2 linked regions of the Gimesia maris genome follow. The protein of the gene in region 1 interacts with the protein of each later gene in a pairwise test. Links are inferred from orthologs where the notes say so. Each region holds a gene or a part of one and is shown on either strand. Other genes may lie near its edges.

Region 1 (8,536 bases):
TTTTCGTTCTTTCTTGATGTTCTCGATCACTGAGATCTAAGAACCGTATGTATTTCTGATTCCGGTTTTACTGTCTGTGAATTGTTTTCCACAGTTATTTTACATTACTGAGTCCGATGCCAATGTATTCAAAACCCTTTTGTTTCATTTTATCGGGGTCATACAGGTTCCGTCCGTCAAAGATGACAGGTTTCTGCAGCTTATGCAGAATATAATCAAAATCGGCGTGCCGAAATTCATTCCATTCAGTGACAATAATGAGGGCGTCGGATCCCTGCAGAGTATCATAGTGATGATCGAAATAAGCAAGCTGATCCCCATAGATATCTTTGACATTGTCCATGGCCACCGGATCGTGAACCTTCAGTTGCGCGCCGGCCTGTAGAAGTTGGTCAATCAAAACCAGGGCAGGTGCTTCACGGATATCATCTGTTTTTGGTTTGAAGGCCAGTCCCCAGATCGCAAAAGTCTTTCCCTGCAGTGAGCCTTTGAAGTACTTGTTTACTTTTTCAAATAACACTTTTTTCTGAGCCGTATTGACCTGGTCGACAGCGTTCAGGATGGATGGTTCCATCTGCTGGTTTTTGGCTACGGAAATCAGTGCGGAGACATCTTTGGGAAAACAGGAACCCCCATATCCGACTCCAGGAAAAAGAAAGGAAAAGCCAATCCGTTGATCATGGCCGATTCCCCGGCGCACCTGATTGATATCGGCCCCCACCCGTTCACACAGATTTGCCATTTCATTGATGAAACTGATTTTTGTCGCCAGCATGCAGTTTGCGACATATTTTGTCATTTCCGCACTCTCGAGTTCCATGGAAAGGAATGGGTGTTCGGTACGCAGGAATGGTTTATAGAGTTCGTGGAGTGTGTCAGAAATTTCGGGTCGAGAAACTCCCACGACAACACGGTCGGGCTTGGAGAAGTCATCTATGGCTGCCCCTTCCTTCAAAAATTCCGGATTCGAAGCGACATCAACAACTCTGCCTGTCAGTTCCTGAAGCAGTTCTGCGAGTTTGCGATTCGTTCCTACCGGGACCGTACTTTTGATGATGACGATCGAATCCTCTGGTAGAAGGGGGGCAAGTGACTCGGCGACCTTCCAGATACTATCAAGATTGGCTGAGCCATCTTCTTTCTGAGGGGTTCCCACTGCGATGAAGATACACTTGGCCTCTGGAATAGCCTCATCATAACTGGTTGTGAAGAGTAGTCGCCGGGCTTTTGAATTACGTTTCACCATTTCTTCGAGGCCCGGCTCGAAAATAGGGATCTCACCAGCGTTCAATCTCTGAACTTTCTGCTCATCAATGTCGATGCAGGTAACATGGTTTCCGCTTTCGGCAAAACAAGTGCCTGTCACCAGTCCTACGTACCCCGTGCCAATTACTGCAATTTTCATATAATTCTCTTTTGATTGAATGAAGAGTCGAGAACTGAATGTTAGAAATTCAGCTCAATTTACCTGAAGTCAAATGATGATACAAATTAAGTATTTAAGCGGTTGCCGTACTGCTGCTCATAATAATTCATATATTGTCCCGAACGGATTCGATTGACCCATTCCGGGTTGTCCAGATACCACTGTACCGTATCTTTTAATCCAGTATCAAATCTGGTTTCAGGTTTCCAGCCTAATTCTGCTTCTGCTTTGCTGCAGTCAATTGCATAGCGTAGGTCATGTCCTGGTCTGTCTGTGACATATTTGATCAGAGACTCTGGCTTATCGAGAATATTCAATAACAGTCTGGTGATTTCGATATTCTGCATCTCTGCATTCCCACCGAAGTTGTAGATTTGACCGGTTTTCCCTTTTCTCAAAGCGGCATCAATCCCACGACAATGGTCAATGACATGAATCCAGTCTCTGACATTTGTTCCTTCACCATAAATAGGCAGTGATTTATCTTCCAGAGCATTCGAGATGAATAGCGGGATCAGTTTTTCTGGAAACTGGTAGGGACCATAGTTGTTGGAACAGCGGGTGATAATGGCGGGGAAGTCGAAAGTTTTAATGTAACTTCTTACTAAGAGGTCGGCAGAGGCTTTCGAGGCAGAATACGGGCTGTTGGGAGCAATCGGAGTTGATTCCGTGAATAATCCCTCAGCACCCAGGCTGCCATAAACCTCATCCGTTGAGACTTGCACATATCGAGCGATATTCTTATTGCGGGCTGCATCCAGCAGAATTTGAGTCCCCACAATATTCGTATGAATAAAGGGACCCGAATCAAGAATACTGCGATCGACATGCGACTCGGCAGCGAAATTAATCACGGCATCGAAATCGGTGGAATTCAAGAGAGAGTTCACAAAATCGGCGTCTGTGATATCACCTTTAACAAAGGTATATCCTGAATGGTTTTCAAATTCTTTCAGGTTTTCCAGATTGCCGGCATAGGTTAACTTGTCGAGATTGGTTACTGAAATATCCGGGTATTCTGAGAGTTGGTATCGAATGAAATTGGATCCGATAAATCCACAGCCTCCAGTCACTAAAATCTGTTTCATTTGAGTATCCATTCTTCTGAAAGAAAAAAAATCAGGACTCACAATTCAGGTGAAAATTAATTGATCTCATCGGTTGAACTGTCAGTATCCGTCGTTGGTTGAATATTCTCGTCAGGCGTATTGACGGGGTCTTCATTCTCAGATTCGTCAACAATTTCCGCCGGGATTCTTGCCAGCGAGACCAGTTTATCATTGGTATCAAGTGTGATGACCCGGACTCCCTGGGTGTTTCGGCCGACCTGGCTGATCTCGCAGCCTCTGACCCGTTGGATTTTGCCGCTTGTTGTTACCATCAGGACTTCATCATCTTCAGCTACCGGAATAATATCGACGGCATTGCCATTGCGTGCTGAAGTCCTTATGTCTCGAATACCCTTTCCGCCACGCCTCTGGCGTCGATAATGCATTCCACTGCGGGTTTCCTGCTCTTCATCGGTATTTTCTTCGGAGTCAGAATCCGGTTCTGCTGTGATTTCTTCTTCAGCTTCGAGAACTTCTTCTTCCTGTTCTTCGGCAGGAGGGATAAATCCAAATGGAGTCCGTTTACCGTAACCATTTTCACAGACTGTCAGCAGACAGGTTTCAGGATCGGCGATAACCATTCCGATGACATGCCCTGACTTGGAAAGTTTGATGCCTTTCACACCACGCGTATTTCGTCCCATGCTACGGGCATCTGACTGGGCAAATCGAATGGCCATTCCATCAGAGGTTGCCAGCAGCAGATCTTCACCCGGTGAAACGATCAGGGCTTCCACCAGTTCGTCGTCTTCATCCAGTTTGATCGCGATGATACCCCCTTTCTGCGGACGGGAGTAAGCAGAGAGCGGGGATTTTTTAATGATTCCATTTCGCGTTGCCATGACGAGAAAGCGTTCTTCGTCAAATTCCCGGACAGCCACACAATTCGAAACGGCTTCATCCTCCTGAAGTGAAAGCAGGTTAACGAGTGCTCGTCCCTTGGCTGTGCGTCCCTGAAGTGGCAGGTCATAAACTTTCTGCCAATACACGCGCCCTCGATTCGTGATGAACAGCAGATAGGAGTGCGTACTGGAAACAAACAGATGCTGAATGGGATCTTCCTCATCCGTTTTCGCACCTTTGATTCCTTTCCCACCTCGATTTTGTGCCTGATAAGTATTCAGTTGAGTTCGTTTGATATAACCTCTTTGTGAGAGAGTCACTACCATCGGTTCTTCTGTAATCAGGTCATCTCGATTGACGTCAGTCAGTTCATCTTCGGAAATATCTGTACGGCGTTTGTCCGAATATTTCTGTTGAAGCAACAGCATGTCTTCACGAATGACAGAGCGGATATGATCTTCATCTGACAACAGGTATAGATATTCGGAGATGGCTTTGAGGAGTTCCTGATGCTCGCCACTCAGCTTCTCGCGTTCCAGATTGGCCAGCGAACCAAGCTGCATCGAGACAATCGCTTCTGCCTGATTGGCTGACAGCGAATAATATTCATGAACCCCCTGCTCATTCTGATATTCTTTGAAACCATCTTCTCCCAGTGCGCGTTCGATAAGCTTGCCATCGACCTGCAAACCCTGCAGGCTGATTTTGGCCTCTGCCCGGCTGGGGGAGTTTCGAATGGTTTTGATGACTTCATCGATATCAATCTGCGCAATCATCAACCCTTCAACGGTATGTTTTCGTTTACGGGCTTCAGCCAGCAGGAATTCAGTGCGACGGCGGATTACATCAATTCGATGCAGAATAAACTGTTGAATCAGCTCTTTGATAGAAAGGGTTTCCGGGCGGTTCCCGACCAACGCCAACAGTATGATGCTGAAGGTATTTTGCAGTGGGGAGAACTTGAAGAGTTGCGCCAGTACCACTTCTTTGTCGGCATCCCGTTTCAGGATGATCTGCAGGTGTACTTTCCAGGGAGGGACATTTCTGTCGGTTAAGTCAACGATGCGCGAAATCCCTTTCACCCGGTCATCTCGGACCAGGGTTTCGAGTTTCTCGCGAATGCGATCCCGTGTTTCCATGTAAGGAATTTCGGTAACGACGATTACATCCGATTGTTTTTCCGTTTCGAAATGAGTCCGTGCCCGGAGTGTAATGGTGGATCGCCCTGTCGCATAACCTTTGCGAATGCCATAACGTCCACAGATGATTCCCCCTGTCGGGAAGTCCGGACCGGGCATCACCTGCAGGATATCATCGATAGTGGCATCCGGATTGTCGATCAGTAATGTGATGGCTTCGCAGACTTCTCCCAGATTCTGAGGAGGGATACTGGTGGCCATACCAACGGCAATTCCGCTGGAACCATTTACGAGCAGGTTGGGGAATTTCGATGGCAGAACAACCGGTTCATCATTTCTCTGGTCGTATGTCGGGACGAAGTCGACGGTGTTACGATTAATATCGTCCAGCATTTCTGCAGCGACAGAGGAGAGTCTGGCTTCGGTATATCGCATGGCTGCTGGTGGCAGGCCCGCCAGGGAACCAAAGTTGCCCTGTTTGTCAATGAGGACATTTCGCATTACCCAGTCCTGGCCCAGTCGGACCAGAGTCGGGTAAATGGATCCATCCCCGTGGGGGTGATAGTTACCGCTGGTATCACCCGAGATTTTTGCGCATTTGACCCTTGATGAACTTGCTCCCAGGTTCAAATCATTCATGGCGACAAGAATCCGGCGCTGAGACGGTTTTAACCCATCCCGTGCGTCCGGAAGTGCGCGACTGATAATTACACTCATGGCATACGTGAGGTAGCTGTCGCGCATTTCATCCTGGATATCCAGGTATTTGATATTCTTATCAATAATCGGTTCTTCGCCGTTGTCGCTAGCCAATCCTTGTTCTCCTTAAGGAAATGAACTACTGATTTATTTCTGATCTGGTTGGTTTGATCGTATTTATTAACCGGAGTGGTCAGAAACGACAGGTGCTAATCGAAGGTACTGGATGCTCCATCCCGACACTCTTCAACTGGTTGAGAAAGGATACTGCTTTCCATGCTGTAACGTTCAATTCCACTCGCTGAATTGCAAGTTGTTTTTTGGTCAAAACAGGGTTTGAAAACCGCCTGAAACGCTGCAGAATTCGAGTCTGTCAGACACAGTCAAATTGTAGCCGGAAGGCCCTGATATCACAACTAATAACGCCCCTGAATTTTGGTGTCTTCCAAGGGAGAAAAACCTTGATTTTCAATAAGTTACGTTCTGAGAATTGTCATTGAGAGCCGACTCTCAATTGCATAGAATAGAAGCAGAGTTGTTGACGGTTCCCAGAGCCATTCTGTGCGTGATTTCTCCACCCGTGTTATTTATCAAAGATATTGTTCCCATGAATGAGTCAGATCCTCAAGAGAACGCTCAAAGTACTGGCGACGTTCAATATTCAGAGGATCAGAAACCGGAAAATCAGGGAATAGAAGCAGAAATGACTGATAAAACCCTGGTTCAGTCGCCTGATGAACGAGCCCGTGCAGCCAGTTTAAGCAAGGATCAGCAGTTGCTGCCGGCAAAAGTCCCGGGTTATCTCCTGATGAGATCACTGGGAGAAGGATCCTATGGATCTGTCTGGCTGGCTCAGGAAGAGAATACGGGAAAATATGTGGCGATCAAATTCTACACGTATCGTCGAGGTCTGGACTGGTCGCTGTTGAACCGCGAAGTCGAAAAACTGGCCGAGTTATACACATCCCGGCATATTATCAGTCTGCAGGGTGTGGGCTGGAACAGCGATCCGCCGTATTATATGATGGAATACTTGGAAAATGGGTCACTCTCCTCTTTTCTGGAAGCAGGGCCTTTACCTGTTTCGGAAGCGGTCAGAATTGCCAAAACCGTTCTGCTGGCTCTGGTGCACGCTCATGGTAGAGGTATCCTGCACTGTGATCTGAAACCGGCCAATATTCTACTGGATGCGAATTTCGAGCCTCGTCTCTGTGATTTTGGTCAATCACGACTCTCAGATGAACAGAGCCCTTCCCTGGGAACTTTGTATTATATGGCTCCGGAGCAGGCTGATTTGCAAGCCGTTCCCGATTCCCGCTGGGACGTATATGCATTGGGGGCGCTGCTGTATCACATGTTGTCAGGGAGCGCGCCTTACCGTACTGCAGAAAATGAGCAGAAAATTCGCAGTCTGAATACACTTGATGAAAAGTTAGCGGCTTACCGGGAACTGATCCGTAATTCACCACGGCCGGCAGAACACCGAAAAGTTTCCGGAATAGATCGACGGCTCATCGATATTGTAGATCGTTGTCTGGAGACTGATCCGAAGAAACGATTTCCCAATGCGCAAGCTGTTTTAACCAGTCTGGTAGAGAGAGAACAGCACCGGGCTCGCCGTCCCCTGATTGCGCTGGGGATCATTGGTCCTCTGTTATTGATGATCGGGTTGATTCCCGTTGCCAGTGCAGTGGTCAATAAGATGGTATTACAATTTCGGAAAAACTTAACGCAGCGCGCACTGATCGGTGATTCCATCTCTGCAAATCTGCTGTCACAAAACATGGATCGGGAATTGCAGGATCGCAAAGTACAACTGATTGAACTCTCGGATCGGACCCTGCTGCGTTCACTGATGCAGGGAGATGTTGAGGAAGATGGAGAAATTATAAACAGGTATCCTGAGCTATTTGACTATTTGATGCAGGAAAAAACTCTGGTAGATGAGAAACGTGCTGCCCTGGATCGTGAGCAGGATACGAGTTGGTTTCTTACTGATACCAAGGGGACCCAGATTTGGCGCGACCCTCCTGGACCGACTATCGGGCAGGACTTTTCCTATCGAGACTATTTCCACGGACACGGTACCGAGTATGACAAAGATGAGATTCCCGAGGGGATTGAACCTATCAAAGAGCCTTATATATGTCAGGTCTTTAAGAGCGATGCCACACATCAATGGATGGTCGCGGTTGCCGTCCCTGTCTGGGATCTGCAGCACGAAAAAGTGTTGGGAGTCTTATCGCGAACCACTCATCTGGATCAGTTACTGTCAGGTTTTGACGAGAGCATCAGTGGAGATACGGAGAATCTTGGAAATCGAAAGATTGCCTTAATCGATACCCGCGATGGTAAGATGCTGGCACACCCTCGCATGACTTCAGACACGTTGCGGCGTCTGAAGCGGGACGAGGTTGATCAACTCGTATTGACAGCGAAAGATTTTGAACGAATACAATCCATTAAATTAGATCAACAGAAGGGGCAACCCGGACGTAAGGCAGTTATGGTGGATGATTACCAGGATCCAGTTGAGGCAGTATTATCGGAGAATAACAAGGACAACATCTGGCTGGCGGCATTTTCTCCAATTGGGACGACTGGTTGGACGGCAGTGGTCCAGGAACGTCGCAGCATGGCATTGAAACCGGTCGCTGAAATGCGGAACTGGTTAATTCAGTACGGATTGATCGTACTGGTGACGAGTTGTCTGTTGATCTTTACGGTCTGGTATTTTGTGATGCGGGTCCTGACAGAACGCCGCGTCTGGGACTGGTCCCGGCATCACTCCGAAAAGCGTTCTGAGCAGGGATCAACCACATCCAGTTGATCCGGTCAACAGCAGAGTTAACTAAACTATTTTATGTATAAACGGGGAGACTTTGCTTGTTGGAGTTAGTCATATATGGAACCCAGTCTCAGCATTCCAACCGGTTCACATTGGAGCCAGGCCAGGAACTGGTCTTAGGTCGTTCCCCGGAAGCAGATATTTCGATAACCTGGGATGATCGAATCTCACGAAAACACGCGCTGCTCAAAGTACAGCCGAAACAGTTATCCGTGTCACGGTTCTCGAATGCAGAGAATCAGATTTTTCTGGCGGGGATTGCCTTCGATGATTTTCTGCTGGAACCGGGGAGTACATTCGTCATTGGTTCGACCACATTTCAACTGCTGGATTCGGCTTCCAGTTTTTCCTCTCCACGAGAGTCTCCTCTGGAAGAGGTCACATTCAAGCCGAACGAACTGGTGAAGGTCAGATATCGTGATGCGGATCAGAGGATTGATGTGTTGGCGCATTTACCGGAACTAATTCTGGA
Region 2 (8,341 bases), 3.2 Mb from region 1 along the record:
TCACAGTTTCTGATGCTCTGTTTTGTCGACAACCTGTTCAAAGTCTGTTGCCAGAAGTCGACTGGTTTTTCGTTTCTGAACAGCGCTGATCGTGACTTTTCAAAGTCCTCTTCTTTGTGATCAGTCTATCTGCTTCCTACCAAGATCCCACCAACAGGTTTTCGACAGAAAATATCGCTAATACCATTGATTTAAAGTCATACTAAATCGGTATTTACGTTTAATTCTCTGCGATAATCCACAATTTTCTTCTCCCTCTGATACTACTACTGCTAAATAAAAATCTTTTAGATTAAAACTCCCTTGAAAAACAAGGTTGTTGTGTAGATTCGGGACCTCAGATTGATTGTGAAAGTCATCGAAATCACATAAAATATCATCAGCATTAAAGATCAAATTACAGGCAGCCAGAAAGTGTTTCCATCGATGTCCGCGGTTGCCGTCAAATTCCACGCATTTTTACAAAAGTTGATTCAAACATGAAGCTCAGTTGTTCTCGATCTACCCTGTTATCCGGCTTTCAGATCATTGGAAGCGTCATCAGTTCCCGCACACCGAAAGAAGTTCTGAAGTGCGCCAAACTGGAAGCAGCAGACGGAAAAGCAACGCTGAGCGGGACTGATCTGGAAGTCAGTATTCGCTTTGATTTCGAAGAAGTCGAAGTCATGGTGCCCGGGCAGATTCTGCTCTCCGTTCATGAGCTGGTTTCCATCCTGCGGGAAGCCCATACCGATTCCGTGGAAATCGAACTCAAGAAAGACGAAGAGGCAGACCAGGACTTCATCCTGATTCAGGCCGGCAAAAGTGAATTCCGTCTGTCAGTTCATGATCCTTCCGAATTTCCTGCCGTGGAAACCTTCAACGAATCCAACTTCTTCGAAATTCCGATGCAGTCATTTCGTGAAATGATTCGCCGCACCGTGTTTGCCACCGATCCGGAAAGCACGCGTTATGCACTCGGCGGCGTTTTGTTTGATGTCGAAGGTGATAAATTAACCCTGGCCGCCACCGATGGACGCAGACTGGCGATGGTCGAATCAGCATGCAGTTACCAGGGTTCCGAAGCGTATGAAAACAATCGCCCCGTGATTCCCGCCAAAGCAATGTCACTGATCGAAAAGAGTCTGACAGGCGATGAAGGAAACATCCAGATCGCGATTCGAGCCAATGATGTGATTGTGAAAAGTGGCCGTTCCACAATTTTCGGCAGACTCGTCGAAGGCCGCTTCCCGAAATACCGTGATGTCATTCCTCCCGAGCCGACTCATAGTATCGATCTGGAAGTGGGCACGTTCTTCGGGGCAGTCCGCCAGGCGCAGATTGTGACCGACGTGGAAACACGGGGAGTCGATTTTGTCTTCTCCAGCGGTCTGTTGACTTTGAAAAGTGTGGCGGCATCCGTCGGGGAATCAAAAGTGGAAATCCCGATCCCCTTCGAAGGGGAAGACATCGTGATCACATTTGACGTTCGTTACCTGGCCGACTTTCTGAAAACGCTCGACTCAGCCGCCCATATCAGACTGCAGCTGATCGATTCAGACAGTGCCGCGGTTCTGAAAACAGACGATGGTTACACCTACGTCATCATGCCTCTCTCGCAAGCACGGTAATACATGTCTCAAAAGTACGAATTCAAACAGAGTCGTGCCGTGCCCGCACCGGTGCCTGTCTCACAGGTACTTTCTGAGCTGATTGCTTTGAAAGGGCTCTCCCGCGTGCAGGGAGATCAACGACTGACCAATGCCTGGAAACAGGCGGCGGGTGAAAAAATCTCAGGTCAGACAACGGTAATGGGCATCAAAAACAGGGTGGTGCAGGTCGGAGTCGAGAACTCAGCTCTGCTGAATGAGCTGAATTCATTTCATAAGAAATCATTGCTGACGAAATTACAGCAGGAGTACGGAAAACAGGATGTCCGCGAGATAAAATTTCGCTTGAAATCCAAGGCAAATAAGTAGCTCAAACAGATTAAAAAATGGAATGTGAAATTACTGTTTGAGACTGGTCTAAGATCAGACAACGTTTCGCAGCAGCGAAACAGAAAAACAATTCACGGGAGTGATAAAGCGTGAGTGATCAAGAAGAGAGTCAGACAGAGTTGAAAAAAACGGGATACGATGAATCCAATATTCGTGCCCTGGAAGGCGTCGAAGGGATTCGTACTCGACCTGCCATGTATATCGGGGATACCACGCTCCGGGGTCTGCACCATCTGGTCTATGAAGTCGTCGATAACTCGATCGATGAATGTGTGAATAATTATGCTTCAATCATCAACGTTAAAATCAATGCGGATGGCAGCGTGACCTGTAGCGATGATGGTCGCGGGATTCCCATAGGTATCATGCCGGACATGAATAACCGTCCGGCTCTGGAAGTGGTTTTGACGGAAATCCATGCCGGCGGAAAGTTTGACCGGGAAGGGGGCTACAAAACCGGAACCGGTGGTTTGCACGGCGTCGGGATTACCGCAGTCAACGCCTTGAGCGAATGGCTGGAAGCCGAAGTCCGACGTGAAGGGCATGTCTGGACCATGGATTTCCACCAGGGGCTTTTGAAGACTCCGCTCAAAAAACTCGGGAAGACCGACAAGAGCGGAACCAAAATCACCTTCAAGCCGGATGGCACCATCTTCCCGGATACTAAATTTGTCTATGACACATTGACCAAGCGACTCCAGGAACTCGCTTTTCTGAACGCCGGCGTGCGGATTCGCATCAATGATGAGCGTACCGGCCAGTCAGATGAATTTCACTATGAAGAAGGACTGGTCGAATTCGTACGCCATCTGAACCGTACTGAGACTGTCCTCTACGAAGAAATCATTCATATCCAGGGAGAACTCGAAGGCGTGCAGGTCGATATTTCGGTACAGCACAACGATGGTTCTACCGAAAATGTACGCTGCTTCGCCAACAACATTTTCAACATTGAAGGGGGAACCCATTTCTCCGGCTTCCGGGGGGCGTTAACCCGCTCGATCAATGCCTACGGTAAAAAAGCCAACCTCTTCAAAGACTTCACACCCAGCGGCGACGATTTCCGTGAAGGCCTGACAGCGGTGATTACCGTCCGCGTTCCCGATCCGCAGTTTGAAGGTCAGACCAAGACCAAACTGGGGAACAGCGAAGTCGAAGGCATTGTTCAGACCGTCGTGAATGAAAAGCTGACCAAGTTTTTCGAAGAGAACCCAGGCGTCGCGAAAAAGATCTCGCTCAAAGGTCTGCTGGCGGCAGAAGCCCGTGAAGCAGCTAAAAAAGCCCGTGAAATGGTTCGTCGCAAAGGGGCACTCACCACAGGCGGTCTGCCTGAAAAACTGCGTGACTGCCGTAGCCGAGAACTCGACATCACCGAACTCTACCTCGTCGAAGGGGATTCTGCCGGCGGTTCGGCAGACACCGGACGCGATTCTAACATCCAGGCGATTCTGCCATTGCGTGGTAAAATCCTGAATGTGGAAAAAGCACAGCTGGTCAAGGTTCTGGATAACGCGGAAATCGCCAACATCTTCAAAGCGGTCGGTGTTCCACCGGGAGCTGCCTTTGATGACGTTACCAAACGACGTTATGGCAAGATCATCCTGATGACCGATGCCGACGTTGACGGCAGCCACATTCGCACGCTGCTGCTGACCTTCTTCTTCCGTCACATGCGGGAACTGGTCAACAATGGTTGTGTGTATGTCGCACAGCCACCTTTGTATCGCGTTACCCAGGGTAAGAAAATCCGCTATGTGCAGACGCAGGATGAAATGATGAACGAGCTGGTCGAACTGGCTCTCTCAGATTCGAATCTGCAGCATGAAGACGGAACCATCTTTGAGGGAGAGATGCTGGAAAAACTGGTGGATCTGGTTTCTGATCTGGAAGAGCCACTGGGAACACTCGATCGTCGCGGCATCGATTTGAAATTCATTGCTTTGAATTTTGCGACCGAAGACGGTTTACTGCCCCAATATCGCATCTTCCTCGGCAAACAGCAGTTCTGGTTTACGTCTCAGGAGGAAATGGCAAGTTTCCTGAAAGAAGAAGAAGCCAAACGCGGCGATGAACTGCAGATCGCCGATGACAACGGAGCAGCAGAAACTTCTGAAGACAGCGAAGAAGACGAGGATGAGTTCGCAAAAGCAGGAGCCCTGCAGGTGACCGATCTGCACGAAATTCGCACGATTAACGATCTGTTGCAGAAGCTGAAAGGTTACGGGATTCACCTGAAAGATTTCTACTCACCTGGAAACCGCAACGGTGAACCCATCTATCCGTTTTGCATTAACAGTGGCAGCAATGCAGTTAAACTGAGCAATCTCCGCCAGCTCCTGCCTTCGCTACGAGACATCGGCGAAAAAGGACTCAAGCTGACCCGCTTCAAAGGATTGGGCGAAATGAACTCAGAAGAACTCTGGGATACCAGTATGGATCCGGAAAAACGGGTGCTTCTGCAGGTGGGCATGCAGGATGCCGCCGCCGCTGATGAAATCTTCCGCGTGCTGATGGGAGATGTTGTGGAACCCCGCCGCGAATTCATCGAGAAACATGCACTCGATGTGAAGAATCTGGATGTGTAATCAATTATGAATTCTGTAGAACGCACATGATTCGAGTGCGTTCTACAGATTCGTTTTACGCAAGATCCGAGCCTTCCAGGGATGCGATGAAAGGCAGATGGCGGTATTCGTTGTTGAAGTCCAGTCCATAGCCGACAACAAAATGCTCGGGAATTTTAAAGCAGTGATAGTCGGGTTTCAGTTCGACTGTTGACGCTTCTTCTTTCCAGAGCAGGACGGCTGATTTCAGAGATCGGGGATTCTGATTCTGAATTTGAGCCAGCACGGTCTGCATGGTTTTACCCGTATCAAAAATATCATCCACCAGCAGAACATCACGGTCTGTTAAATCGGGCAGGTAATCCAGATTGACCTGTAATTCTCCCGGCGTGGTTGATTTACCGCGATAACTGGAAGCCTGTAACACACCGACCTGGTGGGGCACATCAATCGCCCGGATCAGATCTGCCAGTAACACCAGGCTGCCGGCCAGTATCCCGATGATGGTCAAGGGCCGATTCTGATATTCCTGGGCTAGTTCCCGTCCCAGTTCAATCACACGCGAGTTAATCTGTTCCTCATCAATCAGAACTTTCACAATATCTTCCTTTCATCACGAGTCGCCTGGCGTCATGGCAGCCGTCTCGTTTTTCATAAATTCCCTGAGCAACATGGTCGCATACACGCCGGAAGGCAGCGTAAAATCAAACTGGATGCCGTCCGCCGTCTGACTGATTTTAAGATCTTTCGGCCAGATCAGGAATGGTCGGCGGGCACCGGGAGTCAGTTTTTTGAAACGTGAAAAGTATGCCGGTTCCAGGGAGAACTCCTGCAGAATCGCAGTCTCCGCTTCCAGAACCTGATCGGCAGGCTGTTTCATTTTAGGCCCGAAAATAGGACCGGTAATGACGGTTTCCCGCTGATCAAACCGCTGTTGCTCCGCAGCGACATCTTCAACAACAAACAGACCCCCCGATTCACAAACCTGCATGATATCGCCCTGCTGAACCGTATGCAGGTTTTTTGCAGAGACCCTTTGAGAGAGTGCCCGATTAAACAGACAGGACTGCGCCGCCGACAGAGCCAGCCGTTTCAGTGATTTGTTCCGAAAGTATTTGGCGGAGACCTTTTCATTTTTTAACAGCTTCATTCCCATTCGCAACGTTTCATTATCGCGGCCCATTCGCTGCGCACCATAAAAGTTGGGAAAGCCGAACTCTGTAATTTTCTCCTGAATGGCCTTCGCATTAGCAAACGCATTCTCAGAAGTTTCTTTCAGTAACAGTGTGAAGCGGTTCCCTTTGAGATGCCCGGTTTTCAGTTTCCGTTCATGCCGGGTTGCCTGCAGAATGCGAATGCCATCGAAGGCAAACCCTTCCAGCAAAGGCTCACATTCTACAGGAACGGAGACCATTTGCCGCGTGATGGCACAGCGGTCTTTCAGGCCGGCCACACCAATTTCCCGTGAATCGACTCTCAACTTTTCTGACAGAATCTTTACCAGAAACTGCGCCGAGACATCCCGTTTTTCCACCCACAGAAACAGATGATCTCCTTCACCCGAAGGGGCGTAGACCGGGATCTCCTCCACGATAAAGTCTTCGGGGGTCTGTTTTAATTCACCGCCGGTTCCCGGTAAGCCTTCCGTCAGATAAGGCAGCACTTCAGTTTCTGGTTCAGGCATAGCGGGAATAAAGTTCTAGTGCCTGTTCCAGGATCATGGCGCGTCTTTGATCGGAAGACGCGACAGTCAAACGGAAATCAGGCTACTTGCGATTGGCAATGGATAAGGAAATCAGCCTGATGAATCCTTCACCGAATTCCAGATTCAGGCTGGCTTGATCGGCTGTGATTTTAGGATAAATGGTCATCAGATCGCCACCGGAAGCGAAGGCCACTTTCGCAGATTCAATGAAATCGGGATTTTTTGCATTCTCCTCTGCCAGGGGAATCATCGATGCCAGTTTAAAAGACAGTAGAAAAGCGGTACCCTGTTTGCGGTCCTGTGCATGACTTTTGCCTGTTGAAATCGACTTTTTCAACAGTTCCAGGCTCTCCGTTTCCCCCATGGCCACCCAGCATTCGTCCTGACTGCAGCCGATATAAATGACCGGGTTTTGACCAAAGAGTTTTTTTGTATCTTCTTTCAGGTTGTCGGGGGTAATTTTATGAATGGCAATGCCTTCCACTTCCGCGACATTTCCTTCAACGCCTTTTGTATCATCGGCCTGTTTAGTTAAATCGAAGAACTCCTGCAGACCCTGTTGAAATTGAGATCCGTTCGAAAGTTTCACTGCGCCCAGTAATGCCACTTTCTTTTCACCCACCTGTTGCATCTGAATGTGTCCATCGAGTTTACCAGAGCCAACAGTTGCCTTGAGAGAATCCAGAATCTTAGCGACGGGACCAGGATTCGCATCATCGCCCAGCAGTATCGGTGGAATATTTCTGGTAGATTTTTCGATCAGATCCAGAATCATTTTCTGCTCCACCTCTTTCCGGAGCGGAAGAATGGTATATCCCAGCATTTCTGCAGAATCAGCCTGAAGATAAGAATACTGGCTGGAAGTTTTCGACAACTGCTCAAATTCTTTACTCAGTGGTGTACCTGGTTGTGCTTTGACACCCAGATGCAGCTGAATGTTCTTTTTCTCTTTCGACAGGTTATAACCGATCGTCAGCTGATTCCCATCTTCGGCGACCTGTTCAAACTGCTTCAGTATGAGCAGGGTGGTTTCTTTGCGACCTTTGTATTTTAAATCATCTTCACCCGGCTTTTGTGGCAGTTGTTCATCCACACGGGCTCTGGTCAGATCAACGGCCATCATCCGCATCGGCTGGGGGACATTACTCAGAAACAGCGACCCGGCAATGTCATACTCTTTGGCCAGCGCGCTGGTGAACTCATCGGGGTTGTAAAATTCTCTGTCCAGCGCTTCACTTTTAATGTGCAGAAATGCGTAGCCGTGGGCCATCTTGATGTGCACTGTGAATGTGGGCAATGCCAGCGTGTAGCGATCTTCTTTCCCGTCGACCGGATTCAACAGAAAGCCGACTTCGCCCAGGGTCTGCGTCAGCTCGTCCAGACTTTTGACTGGAATAAATCCCACCACAACCGCTTGCGGCGCGATACCTTCGTTCAGAAAGACAAATGCCCCCAGCGGTTTCGTTTTATCCAGGCCTTCCAGATTACGATACTGTGCCAGAAACCCTTTGATCATTGCGGGATATTCCGGTTTGTCCACAGTGGCAAAAATGTAATCAATGTCATCCAGAACACGGTCAATACTGGCGATCGTCGCCACGGCAATCGGCTTATTCCAGTCCACTTTCTCCTTACGCGACTCGGTGTTGGTTTGAGCCAGAGCCAGCGAACCGAGCGAGAGAACACAGACAGTCAGAGTAAGTCGTTTCAGGAAGGATTTTGCAATTGCAGTCGACACGGAGAACCTCCGGTATGGAAAAACAGATCTAAGAAAAGGAGCAGATCGATAGTACACAATCTGGATACAGCTTAGTGTACCTGTTTGAACCCGGGAAAGTTACAGAAAATCTGATAAAATCTGATCAGCGGATCACTGATTTCAAAATGCTTCTTCGACCAGAAACACGATTAGGGATCGGGCCCCATGGGCGCCAATCACGAGGGACTGTTCGATATCAGCCGTTTTGGAAGGGCCAGACATAAAGGTCCCAAACCCGTTTTCAGCAAATCCCAGTTTCTGATACGCCTGGTGCATGTTGTTTACTATCTCGCTGGCGGGAACCAGCAGCGCGACATGCTGAGATAAAAAGTAA

Evidence for each region.
Region 2: the proteins of gyrA (region 1) and GmarT_RS00020 interact in binary tests that used the Escherichia coli proteins (3 or more experiments, as listed by UniProt). The link is inferred for Gimesia maris from one-to-one orthologs.

Annotation. Positions count from the first base shown.
Region 1 is NZ_CP042910.1:3,221,661-3,230,196, forward strand. Bases 2,371-5,705 are described here. They hold gyrA (DNA gyrase subunit A), read right to left. Parts: upstream 5,331-5,705; coding sequence 2,571-5,330; downstream 2,371-2,570. Other genes in these bases: rfbB (dTDP-glucose 4,6-dehydratase), read right to left, coding at 2,371-2,514. Also shown: GmarT_RS11995 (UDP-glucose dehydrogenase family protein), read right to left, coding at 95-1,405; more of rfbB, read right to left, coding at 1,492-2,370; GmarT_RS12010 (serine/threonine protein kinase), read left to right, coding at 5,824-8,046; GmarT_RS12015 (adenylate/guanylate cyclase domain-containing protein), read left to right, coding at 8,106-8,536. UniProt on the Escherichia coli protein: A type II topoisomerase that negatively supercoils closed circular double-stranded (ds) DNA in an ATP-dependent manner to maintain chromosomes in an underwound state.
Region 2 is NZ_CP042910.1:1,086-9,426, forward strand. What follows is about bases 1,677-4,816. They hold GmarT_RS00020 (DNA gyrase subunit B), read left to right. Parts: upstream 1,677-2,068; coding sequence 2,069-4,564; downstream 4,565-4,816. Other genes in these bases: GmarT_RS00015 (DciA family protein), read left to right, coding at 1,677-1,958; hpt (hypoxanthine phosphoribosyltransferase), read right to left, coding at 4,620-4,816. Also shown: dnaN (DNA polymerase III subunit beta), read left to right, coding at 480-1,610; more of GmarT_RS00015, read left to right, coding at 1,614-1,676; more of hpt, read right to left, coding at 4,817-5,141; tRNA pseudouridine(13) synthase TruD, read right to left, coding at 5,157-6,227; GmarT_RS00035 (hypothetical protein), read right to left, coding at 6,310-7,986; GmarT_RS00040 (LutC/YkgG family protein), read right to left, coding at 8,128-8,341. UniProt on the Escherichia coli protein: DNA gyrase negatively supercoils closed circular double-stranded DNA in an ATP-dependent manner to maintain chromosomes in an underwound state.